3 regions of the Mesorhizobium sp. B3-2-1 genome follow, and region 3 is predicted to be linked to each of the others. Evidence: predicted binding sites of a transcription regulator. Region 3 holds the regulator's gene; each other region holds the start of a gene.
The links. Region 3 encodes PhoB, which activates phosphate uptake and scavenging genes when phosphate is short. Its sites were predicted from a motif close to TGTCATNNANCTGTCAT; they were not measured.
Positions count from the first base shown of each region.

Region 1 (5,537 bases), on a different contig from region 3:
CCCCAGCCCCCGGGACCTCGAATCAATCACTTTGCCGCGACCTGATTATCGCCGATGCCGCCGATATGCCATATAGGGTGGATGTATTCGGACAGAAGCGGGTAATCCGCTCAATGTCGTTGTTTTGGCCGCGATGCCGCGCCCTGTTTCCACCCGGGCGGCGGAATGCTCCGGAAGCGAGACCGCGCCTCGGCGCGGGGTCATCGAAGATCGGCATCGATTTGCCGTTCGGCGCGATCAAACGGTTACAGCGACCTGCGAGCCTTCGGGGTTGCCGCAAGGGCGAATGGGATTCGAGAGTGAATGGCTGAAACGACACCCCAGACGATGATGGAGCAGGTGGTGGCGGTCGAGCCGGCGATCGTCATTGGCGCCGGCGCCGCCGGGCTGGTTGTCGCGCACGCCTTGATGAAGGCGGGCGTGGCGACGGCGATCCTGGAGAAGGAAAGCCGGCTGGCCGAGCCCTGGCGCCGGCGCCACGAACAGCTGCACCTCAACACCCACCGCGATCTCTCGGCGCTGCCCGGCCTTGCCTATCCCAAGGGTACCCCCGCCTTTCCGCACCGGGATGTCGTCATCCGCCATATGAGCGATTTCCATGAGGCGAACCGTTTGCCGGTGGAGTTTGGCGTCTCCGTCGAGGCCATCACGTCCGGGGGCGACCATTGGATCGTGCGCACCAGCGCCGGCTTGCGCCTGGCGCGTCATGTCGTTGTCGCCACCGGCCGCGACAGGGAACCCTTCACGCCGCAATGGAAGGGCATGCAGGCGTTCGCGGGCCGGATCATCCATTCGGCGGATTTCGGCGACGCCCAGGCCTATGCGGGCAAGAAGGTGCTGGTTGTCGGCGCCGGCAATTCGGGCTTCGACGCCCTCAATCATCTGGCGGGCATCGATACCGCCGCTGTCTGGCTGTCGGCCCGCAACGGCCCCGCTCTTTTGCCCAAGCGCGTCGGCAAGATCGCCGTGCACCGCCTCTCGCCGCTCATGGCGCGCCTGCCGCTGCGCGTCGCCGATGCGGTCATGGCGGTGACGCAGCGCCTGGTTTTCGGCGATCTCACCAAATTCGGCTTGCCGCCCGCGCCCGCCGGCGGCGCCAGCCGCCTGACCTCGGACTATACCGCGATCGCCGCCGCCGATGGCGCCGTCGATGCCATCAAATCGGGCAGGATCGTGGTGGTGCCGGGGATACGGGAGTTCACCCGCGATGGCGTCATCCTGGCCAATGGCAGCCTGATCGCTCCCGACATCGTCATTGCCGCGACGGGCTACCGCACCGGGCTGGAGCGCATGGTCGGCGATCTCGGCGTCCTCGACGAGAAGGGCGTTCCGCTCTTCAACGGCGGCCAGGCCGATCCGAAACTGCCCGGCCTGTGGTTCACCGGCATGCGGCCGAGCATCCGCGGCTGCTTCGCCAATGCCGCCATTTTGGCCAGGGCGATAGCTGGGCGGATCGCCGGTCCCGGCCATCCGGGCACCTCACGCTGATTTCGGCTCCAGTAGTCGGAACCGACAGCCTCGGTCGGCATCTCCTCGTCGGCCTTGCCGGCATTGTTGAGGGCAAGCGAGGGTGAGAGCCAATTCACGCGCCAATCTTTCCCGAGGCTTGAATACAATACCGCACATAAAAAGAGGGGCCTCGGATCCCCGAAGCCCCTCCCGCTTTGTCTCGCCCGACGTCAGACGGCGATCTTGCCGCCGCCCTGTTTGGTGATCGCCACGACCGCCGGCCGCACCGGCATGTCGGGCTTGAAGTCGGGCCAGCGGGTCGACGGGTCCTCGTAATAGGAGGGCCGGCCAAACGCTTCCCAGTCCTCGCCACCGTCGCCCGGATGCTGGACGGCGACGAAGGCGGTCCGATCGTCCGGCGCGAACAGCGGGCCGCACATCTCGGCGCCGATCGGCACCCGGAAGAACAGTTTCGAGGTCGCCCGCGCCGGTCCTTCCGTGTCCACCGCCCACAGGCCGTCGGTGCGGCCGGTGGCCTTGGGGCCTTGGCCGTCGGTGGCGACCCACAGGCGCCCGGCCGAATCGACCGCGCAATTGTCGGGCATGCCGAACCAGCCATTGGCCGTCGTCGCGGTGGAGAAGGTGGCGCCGACATCGGCCACGGACGGGTCGCCGCATTTCAGCAGCACTTCCCACTTGCCCTTGGTGGCGGCGAAATCGCCGCCGTCCTCGACGATCTCGATGATATGGCCGAAGGCATTCCCGGCGCGCGGGTTGGCGGCGTCGACCTGATCGGCCTTGCGCTTGGAATTGTTGGTCAGCATGACATAGACCTTGCCGTTGCCGGCATTGGGCTGGATGTCCTCGGGCCGGTCCATCTTGGTGGCGCCAAGCAGGTCGGCGGCGCGGCGCGTCTCGATCAGCACGTCGGCCTGGCCGGCAAAACCGTTTTCCGCCGTCAGCGGACCCTGGCCGAACACGATCGGCATCCATTCGACCGAGCCGTCCTCGGCGAATTTGGCGACATGCAGCGTGCCGTCGTCGAGCAGGTCCTTGTTGGCCGCGCGGTCGCCGGCGTTGAACATGCCCTTGGTGACGAATTTGTAGACATAGTCGAAGCGCTCGTCGTCACCGAGATAGAAGACGACGCGGCCGTCCTTGGCGACGATCGATTCGGCGCCCTCATGCTTGAAGCGACCCATGGCGGTGCGCTTGCGCGGCACCGAATTAGGGTCGTTGACGTCGACCTCGACGATCCAGCCGAAGCGGTTGGGCTCGTTCGGTTCCTTGGCGAGATTGAAGCGGTCGTAATGCGCGCCCCATTCATAGGCGCCTTCCGGGATGCCGAGGCGCTTGTAGTTGGCGGCTTCCTTGTGGCCTTCCGGCAGCTCGCCGGAAAAATAGCCATGAATGTTCTCCTCGGCCATCACATAGGTGCCCCAGGGCGTGACGCCGCCGGCGCAGTTGTTGATCGTGCCGAAGACCTTCGTTCCCGACGGATCGGCATTGGTCTTGACGCGGTCATGGCCGGCGACCGGGCCGGACAGCGCCATCTCGGTGCTGGAGGTGATGCGGCGGTTGAGCTTGCCGTCGCGCACCACCTGCCACTTGCCGCCGTCCTTGCGGATCTCGACGATGGTGCCGCCATGGGCGGCCATCTCGACATCGACCTGCTCCTTCGAGAGCGGCGCCACCTCGGCCGACTTCTTGCCGTCCTTCTCGACGATCTTGACGAGGCCCGGGAACATCAGATGCGGGTTGGTGTATTCGTGGTTGACGACCAGCAGGCCGTGTTCGGCCGAACCGTCGATCGGGATATAGCCGACATAGTCGTTGTTGTAGCCGAACTGCCTTGCCTGGGCTTGCGCCGACTGCCTGGTCGGGTCGAATTCCGGCGAATCGGCAAACAGCGGATCGCCCCAGCGCAACAACACGTCGGCGTCGTAGCCCGGCGCGACATGATGCTTGCCGTCGATGCCGGCCTCCAGCTCGTCGAATTTGAAGGCGGAGCCGTCCGCGGCGCGGGCATCGTCGGCGGCGATCATGGCCAGCGGGCTGACAGTGGCGGCGATCGCCGAGACGGCAAGCGAACCTTTGAGGAAGCCACGGCGCGAAAAACGTGCGGCGATGATCTCGCCCATCGTGCGGTTTTCGCTGGGATTGTTGGCCGGGCCTTCGTTTTCCTCGAGCAGGCTGGTGCGGAATCGGGCGTCGGGGGTGCGATGTTCGGTCATGGGAGCCTCTGGCTTGGATTGGCTGGAGCTTGTTGCCTGTTCGACGCCTTACAGTCGGCTGATCACATTTTCGTGACAGGATATCGGCACTGCCGCTCCCTCACGATACCGTTTTTCATGCCGGGTCTGGGACTTTGGTCCAACCTTGCGCCTGCAAAGGTCCTGGGAGAGAAACGCAACGGTCGGAGGTCGCTTCCGGTCACCACGTCTTTCGGCGATGTTGGTTGCACTGCAACGTTGGGGTGGGCGCGCCGGCTCAATCGACGGAGATCAGTATGCACGGATCGATCACGGCCCGTTGTTGCCGTCTGGTTCTCGGATCGGCGGCCCTTCTGGCCCTGACCGTCGCCCCCTATGGAGTTGCCTTCCATGGCTTCGTGCCTGGAATCGATGCCGCGACCGCACATGCCGGCAGCGGCGGCAACGGCGGTAATGGCGGCAACGGCAACGGCAACGGCGGTGGTAACGGCGGCAGCGGCGGCAACAGTGGCGGCAGTGGGAATAGTGGGAACAGTAACGGGAATAGCGGCGGCGGCAACAACGGAAAAGGCAAGGGGCAGGGCGACAACAACTCCAGCCATGTCAACGCCACGACCGGCGACAAGGTCGACGTGGACGGCAGCAAGATTTCAGTTCAGCACCCCGACGGCATGACGGAAACCATCGAGAACGGCCGTTTCAGGATGAAGGATGCGCTCGGCCGCACGATCATCGACCGTCGGGCCACACCGGCCGATGTCAGCCGTCTCGAGGGCCTGTGAATTTCGGGCCTGTGAATTTCGCCCTTGTGAAGCTGGTCAACAGGCAACGACCGGTTTCACACGTCACCTCCGCCGCCCCCCGGCGGAGGTGACCTCCTTTTGCGTGGCGTAGCGCTTTTCCTGGCGGAATGCGTAAAAACAAGAGCTGGAGCGACTCGGCGATCAAACTCTGAACCGCCCTATGAGAAGTCCCGCTCGCGGTCGCGAAACTCGCGCATCATGAGGGCTGCTTCAGTGCGGTTTCGCACGTTGAGTTTCGACAGCACCCCCGTCATGTGGTGCTTGACGGTCTTCTCCTGCAGCTCCAGGCGCAAGGCGACTTCCTTGTTGCTCAGCCCCTCCGCCACCAGCCGCAGGATTTCGGTCTGCCGGCCGGTGAGTTGCCGCAGCCGGTCCGCCACGCCGTTGGCAGGCTGCAGGGACTGCACATCGGAAAGCAGCCGGGCCGACAGCATCGGCGAAAGATAGCTTTCGCCAGCCGCCACGTTGCGCAGGATATCGGCGAGCGAGCGCGACCCGACGCCTTTGAGGACATAGCCGCGCACCCCTGCGTTCAGGGCCTTGGTCACATCGGCATTGGCCTCTGAAACAGTCAACAGGACGATCTTCTGAGCGGGATGGTCGGCAAGGATGCTTACAACCGCGGCCAGGCCGCCGCCTGGCATCGAAATGTCGAGCAGCAATATATCGGGCTGCACGGTCGAGGCGATGCGTTCCGCGTCCTGCGCGGTCGCACCTTCCCCGGCCATCTCGAAGCCTCCGATCTCCGACAGGCTGCGCGTCACGCCTTCGCGGAACAGCGGATGGTCGTCGACAATGGCGATGCGGATTGCGCCCATCATGCTTGCTCCTCAACCGAAAGACGGATCACCAGCTTCGTGCCTTTCGGCCCGCTCAGGGTTTCGAACCGTCCGCCAATGCTTTCGACCCGCTCCCTGAGGCCGGCCAACCCCAACCCCTCGGCCCGCGCCGGATCGAAGCCCGGCCCGCCATCCGACACTTCAACGAAAAGCCTGCCATCTTTCATTCCTGCACGCACCGCCTGATCCTTGCCCCGCCCGTGGCGGTAGGCATTGTTCAGCCCCTCCTGCAC
Region 1 is NZ_VFTI01000038.1:17,630-23,166, reverse strand. It holds gene FJW08_RS28400 (NAD(P)/FAD-dependent oxidoreductase) at 304-1,488, shown strand; gene FJW08_RS28395 (PhoX family phosphatase) at 1,680-3,683, opposite strand; gene FJW08_RS28390 (hypothetical protein) at 3,959-4,444, shown strand; gene FJW08_RS28385 (response regulator transcription factor) at 4,624-5,286, opposite strand; gene FJW08_RS28380 (sensor histidine kinase) at 5,283-5,537, opposite strand, start outside.
Region 1: the regulator PhoB is predicted to act here: its motif matches at 3,745-3,761, upstream of FJW08_RS28395 (PhoX family phosphatase).

Region 2 (5,537 bases), on a different contig from region 3:
AAACGGATGCTGAACTCGTCGGGCTGGAGAGGTCGGCTAAAGCTCTGCATGGCCTCATGGCGTCAGGATCAGCGCGCGGCGCGGAAATGTTTGGACAGCTTCAGGCCCTGCGCCTGGTAGTTCGAGCCCAGGTCGGTCCCGTAAAGCGCCTGCGGGCGCTTCAGCATGTGCTCGTAGACCAGCCGGCCGACGATCTGGCCATGGTCGAGGATGAACGGGACTTCGTGGCTGCGCACTTCGAGCACCGCCCGGCTGCCGGTGCCGCCGGCCGCCGAATGGCCGAACCCCGGATCGAAAAACCCGGCATAGTGGACACGGAACTCGCCGACCAGCGGATCGAAGGGCGTCATCTCGGCGGCGTAGAGCGGCGGCACATGCACCGCCTCCTGGCTGACGAGGATGTAGAACTCGTCGGGATCGAGCACCAGTTCGCCGGCGCCGCTCTTGTGGATCGGCTCCCAGAAGTCGACGACATCCTGGGCGGCACGCTTGTCGACATCGACGAGGCCAGTGTGGTGCTTGCCGCGATAGCCGACCAGCCCATCCTTGTCGCCGTTGAGATCGATCGACAGCGCGATGCCGCCGCCCGAAATGTTCGGCGGCTCGGTGGCGACCAGCATCTCGGCGCGGTGCAATTCATGCAGTTCGGCTTCCGAAAGCAGCGCGTTGCCGGTGCGAAAGCGGATTTGAGACAGGCGCGAACCGGTGCGTGCAACAATCGGGAAGGTGCGGGGGCTGACTTCGAGATAGAGCGGACCCTGATAGCCAGCGGCGATCTTGTCGAACTCATGGCCCCGGTCGGTCATGACGCGGGTGAAGATGTCGAGCCGACCGGTCGAGCTCTTCGGATTGGCCGAAGCCGAAATGTCAGCCGGCAGGGCCAGGCTTTCGAGCAGCGGCACAATATAGACGCAGCCGGTTTCGAGAACCGCGCCTTCGGTCAGATTAATCTCGTGCAGCTGCAGCCGATCGAGTTTTTCCGAGACCTTATGGTTGGGACCGGGTAGGAACGAGGCCCGCACCCGCCAGGCCTTTTCGCCCAATCTCAGATCAAGGCTCGCCGGCTGGATCTGATCGGCATCGAGCGCACGCGGCGACTTCAGCGCGCCGGACTGGAACAGCGCCGAAATGTCCTGATCGGGAAGAATGCCTGTCTGCCGCAAAGTCTGGCTCCTGGGCCTTTGATACAAACCTCTTAATGAAGCCGGCAATTGACGCAAGCGTGGCGCGGGTCTAAAGGGTCGTTATCCCGTGGTGATTTGGCCGGTCGGCTTGCAGCCACGTTAAACAAGTCGCTAAAGGACCGTCGGGCCGCAAGGCCGTATGGACCGGTTGCGACTTTTTCGCGGCCGGTTTTTTTGTGTTTGGATAGGACGATGACGAGCAAGACGCGCAATTGGAAGCCTCAAACCGCACTCGTGCATGGCGGAACCCTGCGTTCCCAATTCGGCGAAACCTCCGAGGCGATGTACCTGACCCAAGGCTATGTCTACAAGACCGCCGAGGCGGCGGAAGCCCGCTTCAAGGGCGAAGAGCCTGGCTTCATCTATTCGCGTTACGCCAACCCGACCGTCGACATGTTCGAAAAGCGCATGTGCGCTCTCGAAGGCGCCGAGGACGCGCGCGCCACGGCGTCGGGCATGGCTGCGGTGACGGCGGCCCTTCTGTGCAGCGTCAAGGCCGGCGACCATATCGTGGCGGCGCGCGCGCTGTTCGGTTCCTGCCGCTGGGTGGTCGAGACGCTGGCGCCGCGCTATGGCATCGAGGCTACTTTGGTCGACGGCACCGATATCGCCAACTGGGAAAAGGCGGTCAGGCCGAACACCAAGCTGTTCTTCCTGGAAAGCCCCACCAACCCGACGCTGGAAGTCGTCGACATCGCCGCCGTCGCTTCGCTTGCCAATTCGATCGGCGCGAGGCTTGTCGTCGACAATGTCTTCGCCACGCCGCTACAGCAGAAGCCGTTGCAGCTTGGTGCGCACATCGTCGTCTACTCGGCCACCAAGCACATCGACGGCCAGGGTCGCTGCCTGGGCGGCGTCATCCTGTCGGACAAGAAGTGGATCGACGAAAATCTGCACGACTACTTCCGCCACACCGGCCCCAGCCTGTCGCCGTTCAATGCCTGGACCTTGCTGAAGGGTCTCGAGACGCTGCCGCTGCGCGTGCGCCAGCAGACGGAAAGTGCCGGCAGGATCGCCGACTTCCTGGCCGAGCAGCCGCAGATCGCCCGCGTCATCTATCCGGGCCGCGCCGACCACCCGCAGGCCGCCATCGTCAAGAAGCAGATGTCGGGCGGCTCGACGCTGATCTGCCTTGACGTCAAGGGCGGCAAGCCGGCGGCCTTCGCCCTGCAGAACGCCCTCGACATCGTGCTGATCTCGAACAATCTCGGCGATGCCAAGAGCCTGATCACCCATCCGGCGACGACGACGCACAAGAACCTGAGCGACGAGGCCCGCGCCGAACTTGGCATCGGGCCTGGCACGCTCAGGCTGTCTGTCGGCCTGGAGGACGCCGACGACCTGCTGGAAGACATCGCGCAGGCGCTGAAGGCGGCCAAATAGGCTGTCCAGGAGCGTCGTCCGCGGCGATCAGGCGCGCGACGGCGTCTCCTCCAGTTCGGCTGCCTTGGTGCGGATGGTCATGGCGTTGCCGCGCCAGTCGACGGCGCCGCCGAGCCAGCCGCGCGCCCAGATGAACGGGAGCATCACGTCGCGCGCGAGCATCGCCGCGACCATGCGCGGCGACAGGTGCCAGCCCTTGGACAAGGCCAGCGCGCACTCCGGAAGGTAGAAGGCCGCCAAGACGGCAATCGCGGTTGCCCAGAGGCTGACGCCCGCGCTCGCCGCCGCAACCAGCGCAAGCGCCAGAGGCACCGCCGCGCCAGTCAGGATTTCGGGCGCGAAGAACAGCGGGAAGGTAACGCGGCGCAGGCGCGCCCAGCGGGCCTGGCGCGACCAGATCTCGCCAAGCGTGCGCTGGCCGAGCGGCTGCTCGAAGGGCGCCGCAACGAGATTGACGCGCAGGCCGAGGCCGTTGACCAGCTTGGTCGCGGCGGCGTCCTCGGCGATCTCGGCGGCCAGCGCGCGAATGCCGCCATTTGCGTCCAGCATCGGCTTGTTCCACAGCATGCTCTTGCCCTGGGCAAAGCCGAGGCCGAGCGCCTCGCCGGCATACTGCCAGCGGGCCTGCAATGTGTTGAGGAAGGCGCATTCTACATCGGCCCAGAAACCCTCTGGTCGCGAGCCGATCGGCGTCGAGCAGACAAGGCCGGTGTCGGGCCGCCATGCCGCCATCATGTGCTCGACATAGTCCCTCGGCATCAAGACGTTGGAATCGGCAAGGATGACCCAGTCATGGCGCGCCGCTTCCCAGCCCTTGACGCAATTGTTGAGCTTTGGATTGGCGCTGACACGGTCGTCACCGATCAGCAGCCGGGCCGGCACCTCGGGAAACCGGGCAATCGCCCTGTTTATCAGTTTGACCACCGGGTCGTCGGTATGGGCGACGCAGAAAATCAGTTCGTAGCGAGGCCAGTCGAGCGCGAAGGCGCGTTCCAGCGTCTCGTGCGTGAACGGCTCGACGCCACGCGACGGGACGATGATCGACACCGGTTGCGACTTGCCGGCCGGCGGGGCGATCGTGCCGCGCCGTTTCAGCTGTGAGGCGGCGAGCGAAATGCTGGCGGCGTTTGAAAGGATGAGTGCGGTCGAAAGCGAGGCGGCTATAAAGGTGAGTTCCATCGAGATCTGGTCACTCCGGAAAGGCGGCCCGCATCGTGGCCGTTTTCAACAGTTCGACAGAGCGCCGAGTCGCCCGGTTCGTGCACACCACCATTGTCGTGTGTCACTTAAATGACATTCTTTGCCGGCACCTGCGGTTCAAGGTCGGGCGCGACAAGACGCGCACGTTGACCTGCTCACCGGGAGCGCCGAAAGTCGTCGGATTGTTTTGGAGCCGCTCATGTATCGCGCCGTGACGCGCAACATCGAAGTGCAGGTCAGGCCGTTCTATCTCGAGGACCGTTCGGATCCCTCGGAAAACCGCTATGTCTGGGGCTATCAGATAACGATCGACAACCAGTCGGACGAGTTCGTGCAGTTGTTGTCGCGCTACTGGCACATCACCGATGGTGCCGGCCGGGTCGAGGAAGTACGCGGCCCGGGCGTTGTCGGCGACCAGCCGGAACTCAATCCCGGCGACAGCTATCAATACACGTCCGGCTGCCCGCTCTCGACGCCGTCCGGGATCATGGTCGGGCACTACACGATGCGCAACAAGCGCGGCGAGACGTTCGACATCGCCATCCCCGCCTTCTCGCTCGATCTGCCGGGAACAAGGCGCACGGTGAACTGAGCGCCGACGGTCGCGCTGCCCCTCATCCGCCCTTCGGGCACCTTCTCCCCGTGAACGGGGAGAAGGAAAGATACCTCACTGAGCCGCAAATTCCGCCGGATCGAAGTCGTACTGCGTAGAACAGAACTCGCAGGCGACATGGATGCCGCCATCCTCGGTGCTGTCCTTGATCTCTTGCGCGGAGAAGCCCTCGAGGATGCCACGGATCTTGTCTCGGGAGCATGAGCACTGGTCGGTGACGGGAACGCCTCCGAAGACGCGCACGCCATGCTCGTGGAACAGGCGATAGAGCAGCCGCTCGGCGCCGATGGTCGGATCGATCAATTCGGTCGGCTCGATAGTGCCGAGCAAGGCCAGCAACTCCTGCCAGGAATTGTCCGTGGGATCATGGATCTCCTCGCGCGGATCGCCATCCCCGCCCGGCAAGTCCGGAATGCGCATGCGCTCGGAGGCCTGCGGCAGGAACTGCGCCAGGATACCACCGGCGCGCCACTGCTCGCGCGCCCCGCCGACGCCGGGCGTCAGCAGCTTGGCGACCGAGAGCCTGATATCCGTCGGGATCTGTTCCGACTGGCGGAAATAGGTGCGCGCCGCATCTTCCAGCGTCTCGCCGTCGAGCTGGACGATGCCCTGATAGCGCTGCGTATGGGCGCCCTGGTCGATGGTCAGCGCCAGCACGCCGCTGCCAAGCAGCGTTTGCTGCGAGGTCTCTCCGGCCGCAATCAGGGCCTCCAGCCGGTCGGCGTCGAAACGTGCATAGGCGCGCAGCGCCGAGGGCGTGGAAAAGTCCGCGACCAGCATGTCGACAGGCCCGTCGGTACGGGTCTGCAGAATGAACTTGCCTTCGAACTTGAGCGAGGTGCCGAGCAGCACCGTCAGCACACAGGCTTCCGCCAGCAGGCGGGCGACCGGCTCGGGATAGTCGTGGCGGCCAAGGATGGCGTCGAGCATCGGCCCGAGCTGCACCGTGCGGCCACGCACGTCGAGCGGACCGACCTCGAAGGGAACGACGTGATCGTCGCCGGCGTAGCCGAACTCGCCGAGTTTGGGGTGATGTTCAGTCACTTGATGGCTTTCCAACATGACAAGGCTCCAGGGCGCGACCATGCGGCCCTGGTGGGCACATGCGTCCAAACGCGCTTGATTTGCGTGATGCGGCGCAGATAGGCATCGCACCC
Region 2 is NZ_VFTI01000013.1:70,235-75,771, forward strand. It holds gene FJW08_RS15455 (2'-deoxycytidine 5'-triphosphate deaminase) at 69-1,163, opposite strand; SAM riboswitch at 1,242-1,319, shown strand; gene FJW08_RS15460 (O-succinylhomoserine sulfhydrylase) at 1,377-2,567, shown strand; gene FJW08_RS15465 (ceramide glucosyltransferase) at 2,595-3,746, opposite strand; gene apaG (Co2+/Mg2+ efflux protein ApaG) at 3,967-4,359, shown strand; gene FJW08_RS15475 (Hsp33 family molecular chaperone) at 4,435-5,466, opposite strand.
Region 2: the regulator PhoB is predicted to act here: its motif matches at 3,847-3,863, upstream of FJW08_RS15465 (ceramide glucosyltransferase).

Region 3 (5,537 bases):
AGATTTTCGCGCCTGGCGTGCAGGCAAGGGCGGGCGCGGGAAAGAACGTTGCCTGAGACCAAGATCGAACCCAATCACTCCGACGGGGCATGACATACTACCCGCCAGATTTCGAGCCTCCTGCTAGAGCATGATGTCGAAAAGTGTGAAGCGGTTTTCGGACGACATCATGCTCTATCTCTTCGATTTAGAGAAGGATTCAGATTTCAGGTCGATTCGACCTAAAATCATCCGGCTCTAAGCCCCCGTCGGGCGGCGGTGCGGTCCGCCGTGCGCCAGTACCCACAACCGGCGTTCAGGCCGGGTAGAGCGCCGCAGCCCAGCGGCAGAAGGTCTGCACCGCGTCATTGCGTCCCGCCCCGTCGGCCTGCACCATGTAATGCGCGCCACTTATGGGCACGCGGTGCGGCAAGGGCGCGACCAGTTGGCCGGAATCGAGAAACGGCCTGGCGAAACTCTCCAGAACGATCATGGCGCCGCCGCCCGTGGTCATCGCCCAGAGCGCGAGCAGCGATGAATCGTAGCGGGCACGCTGCGGCGGGGCCGGGAGGGCGAGGCCGAAATGATCCGACAGGCGCTGCCACTCGGTCTCAAACCCGATCACATGGTGCAGGCAGGCAAAGGGGAAGTCGCCGATGTCCCGGCGCCCCGCCAACCAGGCGGTGTCGGCAGGATGGCAGACGACGATCGCGGATTCATGGGCCAGCAGTTGAACCGCACCCTCGGGCCAGTCGCCGTGCCCCCAGCGGATGTCGACATCGCTGTTGCCGGCTTCAAAACGATCGGACCAGACGAAGGTGGAGAGTTGGATTTCGATCTCTGGATGGGCCTGCCGAAAATCGGCCAGCCGGGGCGCGAGGATCAACGCCGCCCAAGTGATCGAGGCGCGCACCCGCACCACCCGCCGCGATGGGCGCGCGAAGAGACCGTCCGTCGCCCGCTGCAACTCGGCGAAGGACTGGCGCACCGGCTGGGCATAGGCCTGGCCGATATCCGTCAGCGCAACGCCGCGCGGCAGCCGCTCGAACAGCCGCGCGCCGACATGCTTTTCCAGCAGGCGGATATGCTGGCTGACGGCCGCTGCGGTCAGGTTCAGCTCAGCGGCCGCGGCGGTGAAACTGCCATACCGCGCCGCCGCCTCGAAGGCGAGCAGCCAGGTCGGGTGCGGTGTTTTCATGAGATCTTACCATCAATTAAAATGACCCCAATACCTGAAAAGATATTCTTTGTGTTGTCAATTTCCGAGCAATACCCTGCGCATGAACCACGGCCGGAAAAGAGCGACATCGATGTCAGACCGGAAGGAATGGAACCACGTCCCCGACAGCCTGCCCATTGAGATTGCGCCGGTCTGGCGCTGGCCGCTGAACCTCGCAGCGATCTTTCGCTGGTATGTCGGAAGCTGGCTGCCTGTCTCAATCAATCTCGTCATCGTGGGGCTGGCCTTCGCGGCTTATGCCTTGGCCAGCCCCACGCTTGCCCAGGCGAAGGAGCCAGGGCTATGGATCGGGGTGATCTGGCTACGAGACTTCGGCCTGACGGTAGTTGTAGCGCAGGGGCTGCATCTTGTTTTTCACCGCCACCAGTTGCAGGGCACCGACAAGAAGTTTGATCCGCGCCCCTACCCGCGCAAGGGGCGCGCGTTCAGTTTCGACAGCCAACTGGCCGACAACGTGTTCTGGTCGCTGGCTTCGGGCGTAACGATCTGGTCGGCATACGAGGCGCTGGTCTGGTGGGCGATGGCCAATGGCTATGCGCCGACTCTAACATGGTCCGGCCACCCGGTCTGGTTCGTCGGCCTCTTCCTGTTGATCCCGATCTGGGAGAGTTTCTACTTCTACTGGATTCACCGGCTGCTCCATACGAAGCTCCTTTACCGCATCCACGCGCTGCATCACCGCAATATTGATGTGGGGCCGTGGTCGGGCCTTGCGATGCACCCGGTTGAACACATTTTCTATTTCGGAACCGCGCTGGTCCATTTCGTTGTTCCGTCCAGCCCGGTGCATCTTATCTGCCACCTGATGTTCTATGGCCTTTACGCCATTACCACCCATACCGGGTTCGAAGGGCTCTGGCTGGCCGGGCGCAAGCGCGTCGACCTGGGCACCTTCCACCACCAGCTTCATCATCGCTACTTTGAGGTGAACTACGGCACGCTGGAAGTGCCATGGGACAAGTGGTTCGACACCTTCCACGATGGCACTGAATCGGCAAAGGCACGGATGAAGGCGCGTCTTGCCGCGCGGCGCCGGCTATAGGTCACGCCGGCGGAAGGGGCACGTGATATAAGTCCTCAGGCAGGTTTACGCCGCAGACCGCCCTAGCCCCCGATCTCTTTACCGCAAGGCCGGCGAAGCGCTCGGATACGGGCTTGGCAGCCTGTTCGCGCTGATCGATCCCGCACCCGTCGCCATGGTCGGCGTCTGCGCGGCGGCCTTCGACCTGATCGAGCCGGCACTGCGCGAGGCGATCGCCCACACCGCCGGCGGCCAGCATTCGAAATCGATCTCCTTCGACATCGGGATTTGTTTTTCTTCCATGTGATCGGCGCGGCATGCATGATTGTTTTGCTCTGGAAGGTGCACAATCATACACGTGGGCGCTCCCCATTCCGATCTCACCGAGATGGGACAGACGTCTAGTCTTCCCTGATCGCGTAGCCCGCGCCGCGGATGGTGCGGATGACGTCGGGCATGCGGCCATTGTTGACCGCCTTGCGCAGCCGTCCGACATGCACGTCCACGGTGCGCTCGTCGATATAGATCGTCTCGCCCCAGACATTGTCGAGCAACTGGCTGCGCGAGAACACGCGGCCGGGATGGCGCATCATGAATTCCAGCAGGCGGAACTCGGTCGGTCCGAGCCGGATCTCACTCTTCTTGCGATAGACCCGGTGCGATTCGCGGTCGAGCACGATGTCGCCGACCTTGAGCACGCTGGACAGCACTTCCGGCTTGGCGCGGCGCAGCAGCGCCTTGACCCGGGCCATGAATTCCGGCGTCGAGAACGGCTTGACTAGATAATCGTCGGCGCCGGTCGAAAGGCCGCGCACGCGGTCGCTCTCCTCGCCGCGCGCCGTCAGCATGATGATCGGCAGCCTCTCGGTCTCGGGCCGCATTCGCAGGCGCCGACAGAGCTCGATGCCGGAAATCGCCGGCACCATCCAGTCGAGCACCAGGAGGTCGGGCACGTTCTCCTGGAGGCGGATCTCGGCTTCGTCGCCGCGTGTCACCACCTCGACCTGGTAACCTTCCGATTCCAGATTGTAGCGGAGGAGCACGCCGAGCGGCTCCTCGTCCTCCACCACCATGATGCGTGGCGCGATCATCGATTGATCATCCCTGCCGTCAAGCCGCCGGCACCGACATCGCCGTCTCGTCCTGCTTCGGACGGTTGGCGGGCAGTTGCGTGCCGGTCAGCACATAATACGCATTCTCGGCGATGTTGGTCACATGGTCGCCGATGCGTTCGAGGTTCTTGGCGCAGAACAAGAGATGCGTGCAAGCCGTGATGTTGCGCGGATCCTCCATCATGTAGGTCAGGAGTTCGCGGAACACCGAGGTGTATTTGACGTCGATGCGTTCGTCGTCGTTCCTGAGCTTGGCGAGTGCGGCGGCATCGCCGGCCGCATATTCCTCGACCACGCCCTGCACCTGGATCAGCACCAGCTGCGCCATGGAGTCGATCGAATGCGACAGGTCGCGCGGCGTGGCGGTGAGGCCGACGGAGCCGACGCGCTTGGCGATGTTCTTGGCAAGGTCGCCGATGCGCTCGAGATCGCCCGCCATGCGGATCGAGCCGACGACATGGCGCAGATCGTCGGCCATCGGCTGGCGCTTGGCGATCAGGGTGATGGCGCGGTCGTCGAGTTCGCGCTGGCGCGCGTCCATGATGGCGTCGTCGGAGACGACGCGCTGTGCCAGCGCGTTGTCCGAATTCAGCAACGCCTTGGTGGCGCCGCCGACCATCGTGCCGGCGAGATCGCCCATGTCGCTGATCAGCCTGCTGATCTGTCCGAGATCCTCGTCGAAGGCTGCGACTGTGTGTTCGGCCATGATCCTGGTCCTCGTATGCGTGATATCAGCCGAAGCGGCCGGTGATGTAGTCCTGCGTGCGCTTCTCGCGAGGCGACGTGAAGATCTTCTCGGTCTTGTCGAATTCGACCAGTTCGCCCAGATACATGAAAGCCGTCTGCTTCGAGACGCGCGCGGCCTGCTGCATGTTGTGGGTGACGATGACAATCGTGTAGTCGGCCTGCAACTCGTCGATCAGTTCCTCGATCTTGGCGGTCGACAATGGGTCGAGCGCCGAGGCCGGCTCGTCGAGCAGGATGACTTCCGGCTTGACCGCCACGGTGCGGGCGATGCAAAGCCGCTGCTGCTGGCCGCCCGACAGGCTGAGGCCGCTGGCGTTCAGCTTGTCCTTGACCTCGGTCCACAGTGCCGCGCGCTTCAGCGCCTGTTCGACACGGCCGTCCATCTCGGCCTTGCTGATCTTCTCGTAGAGCCTGACACCGAAGGCGATGTTCTCATAGATCGACATCGGGAACGGCGTCGGCTTCTGGAACACCATGCCGATCTTGGTGCGCAGCAGGTTGAGATCCTGCGAGCGGTCGAGAACGTTTTGGCCGTCGAGCAGCACCTGACCCTCGGCGGTCTGCTTGGGGTATAGTTCGTAGATGCGGTTGAAGACGCGCAGCAGCGTCGACTTTCCGCAGCCCGACGGTCCGATGAAGGCCGTCACGCTGCGCTCGGGCAGCGACAACGTGATGTCCTTCAGCGCCTTCGACTGGCCGTAGTAGAAATTGAGGTTCTTGACCTCGATCTTCGCCTTGGCGGCTGCCTCGGTGGCAATCGTCATGTCTGGAGACAACATCTGGCTCATTTGTCCTCTCTGCGTCCGGTCAGGCTGCGCGCAAAGATGCTGAGCGCGAGAACCGTCAATGTGATTATGAGTGCGCCGGTCCAGGCCAGCTGCTGCCATTCCTCATAGGGGCTGAGAGCGAACTGGAAGATGGTGACCGGCAGGCTGGCCATCGGCGCGTTGAGATTGCTCGACCAGAACTGGTTGTTCAGCGCGGTGAAGAGCAGCGGCGCCGTCTCGCCGGAGATGCGGGCGATCGACAGCAATATGCCGGTGACGATGCCGGAAAGTGCGGCACGGTAAGCCACTGATTTGATGACCACCCAGCGCGGCGCGCCGATCGCGGTGCCGGCTTCGCGCAAGGCGTTCGGCACCAGGTTGAGCATGTCCTCGGTGGTGCGCACGACCACGGGGATGACCAGGATGGCCAGCGCGACGGCGCCGGCGATCGCCGAGAAATGCCCCATCGGCCGCACCATCAATTCGTAGACGAACAGGCCGATGATGATCGACGGCGCCGACAGCAGGATGTCGTTGATGAAGCGCACCACGGTGGTGAGTTTCGAGAAGCGGCCGTATTCGGCCATGTAGGTGCCGGCCAGAACACCGATTGGCGTGCCGACGATAACGGCGATGACCGTCATCACCACGCTGCCATAGATAGCGTTCAG
Region 3 is NZ_VFTI01000004.1:215,217-220,753, forward strand. It holds gene FJW08_RS06140 (ROK family protein) at 1-56, shown strand, start outside; gene FJW08_RS06145 (LysR family transcriptional regulator) at 296-1,177, opposite strand; gene FJW08_RS06150 (sterol desaturase family protein) at 1,290-2,261, shown strand; partial or broken gene FJW08_RS06155 (sugar kinase) at 2,341-2,520, shown strand; gene phoB (phosphate regulon transcriptional regulator PhoB) at 2,642-3,331, opposite strand; gene phoU (phosphate signaling complex protein PhoU) at 3,351-4,058, opposite strand; gene pstB (phosphate ABC transporter ATP-binding protein PstB) at 4,084-4,887, opposite strand; gene pstA (phosphate ABC transporter permease PstA) at 4,884-5,537, opposite strand, start outside.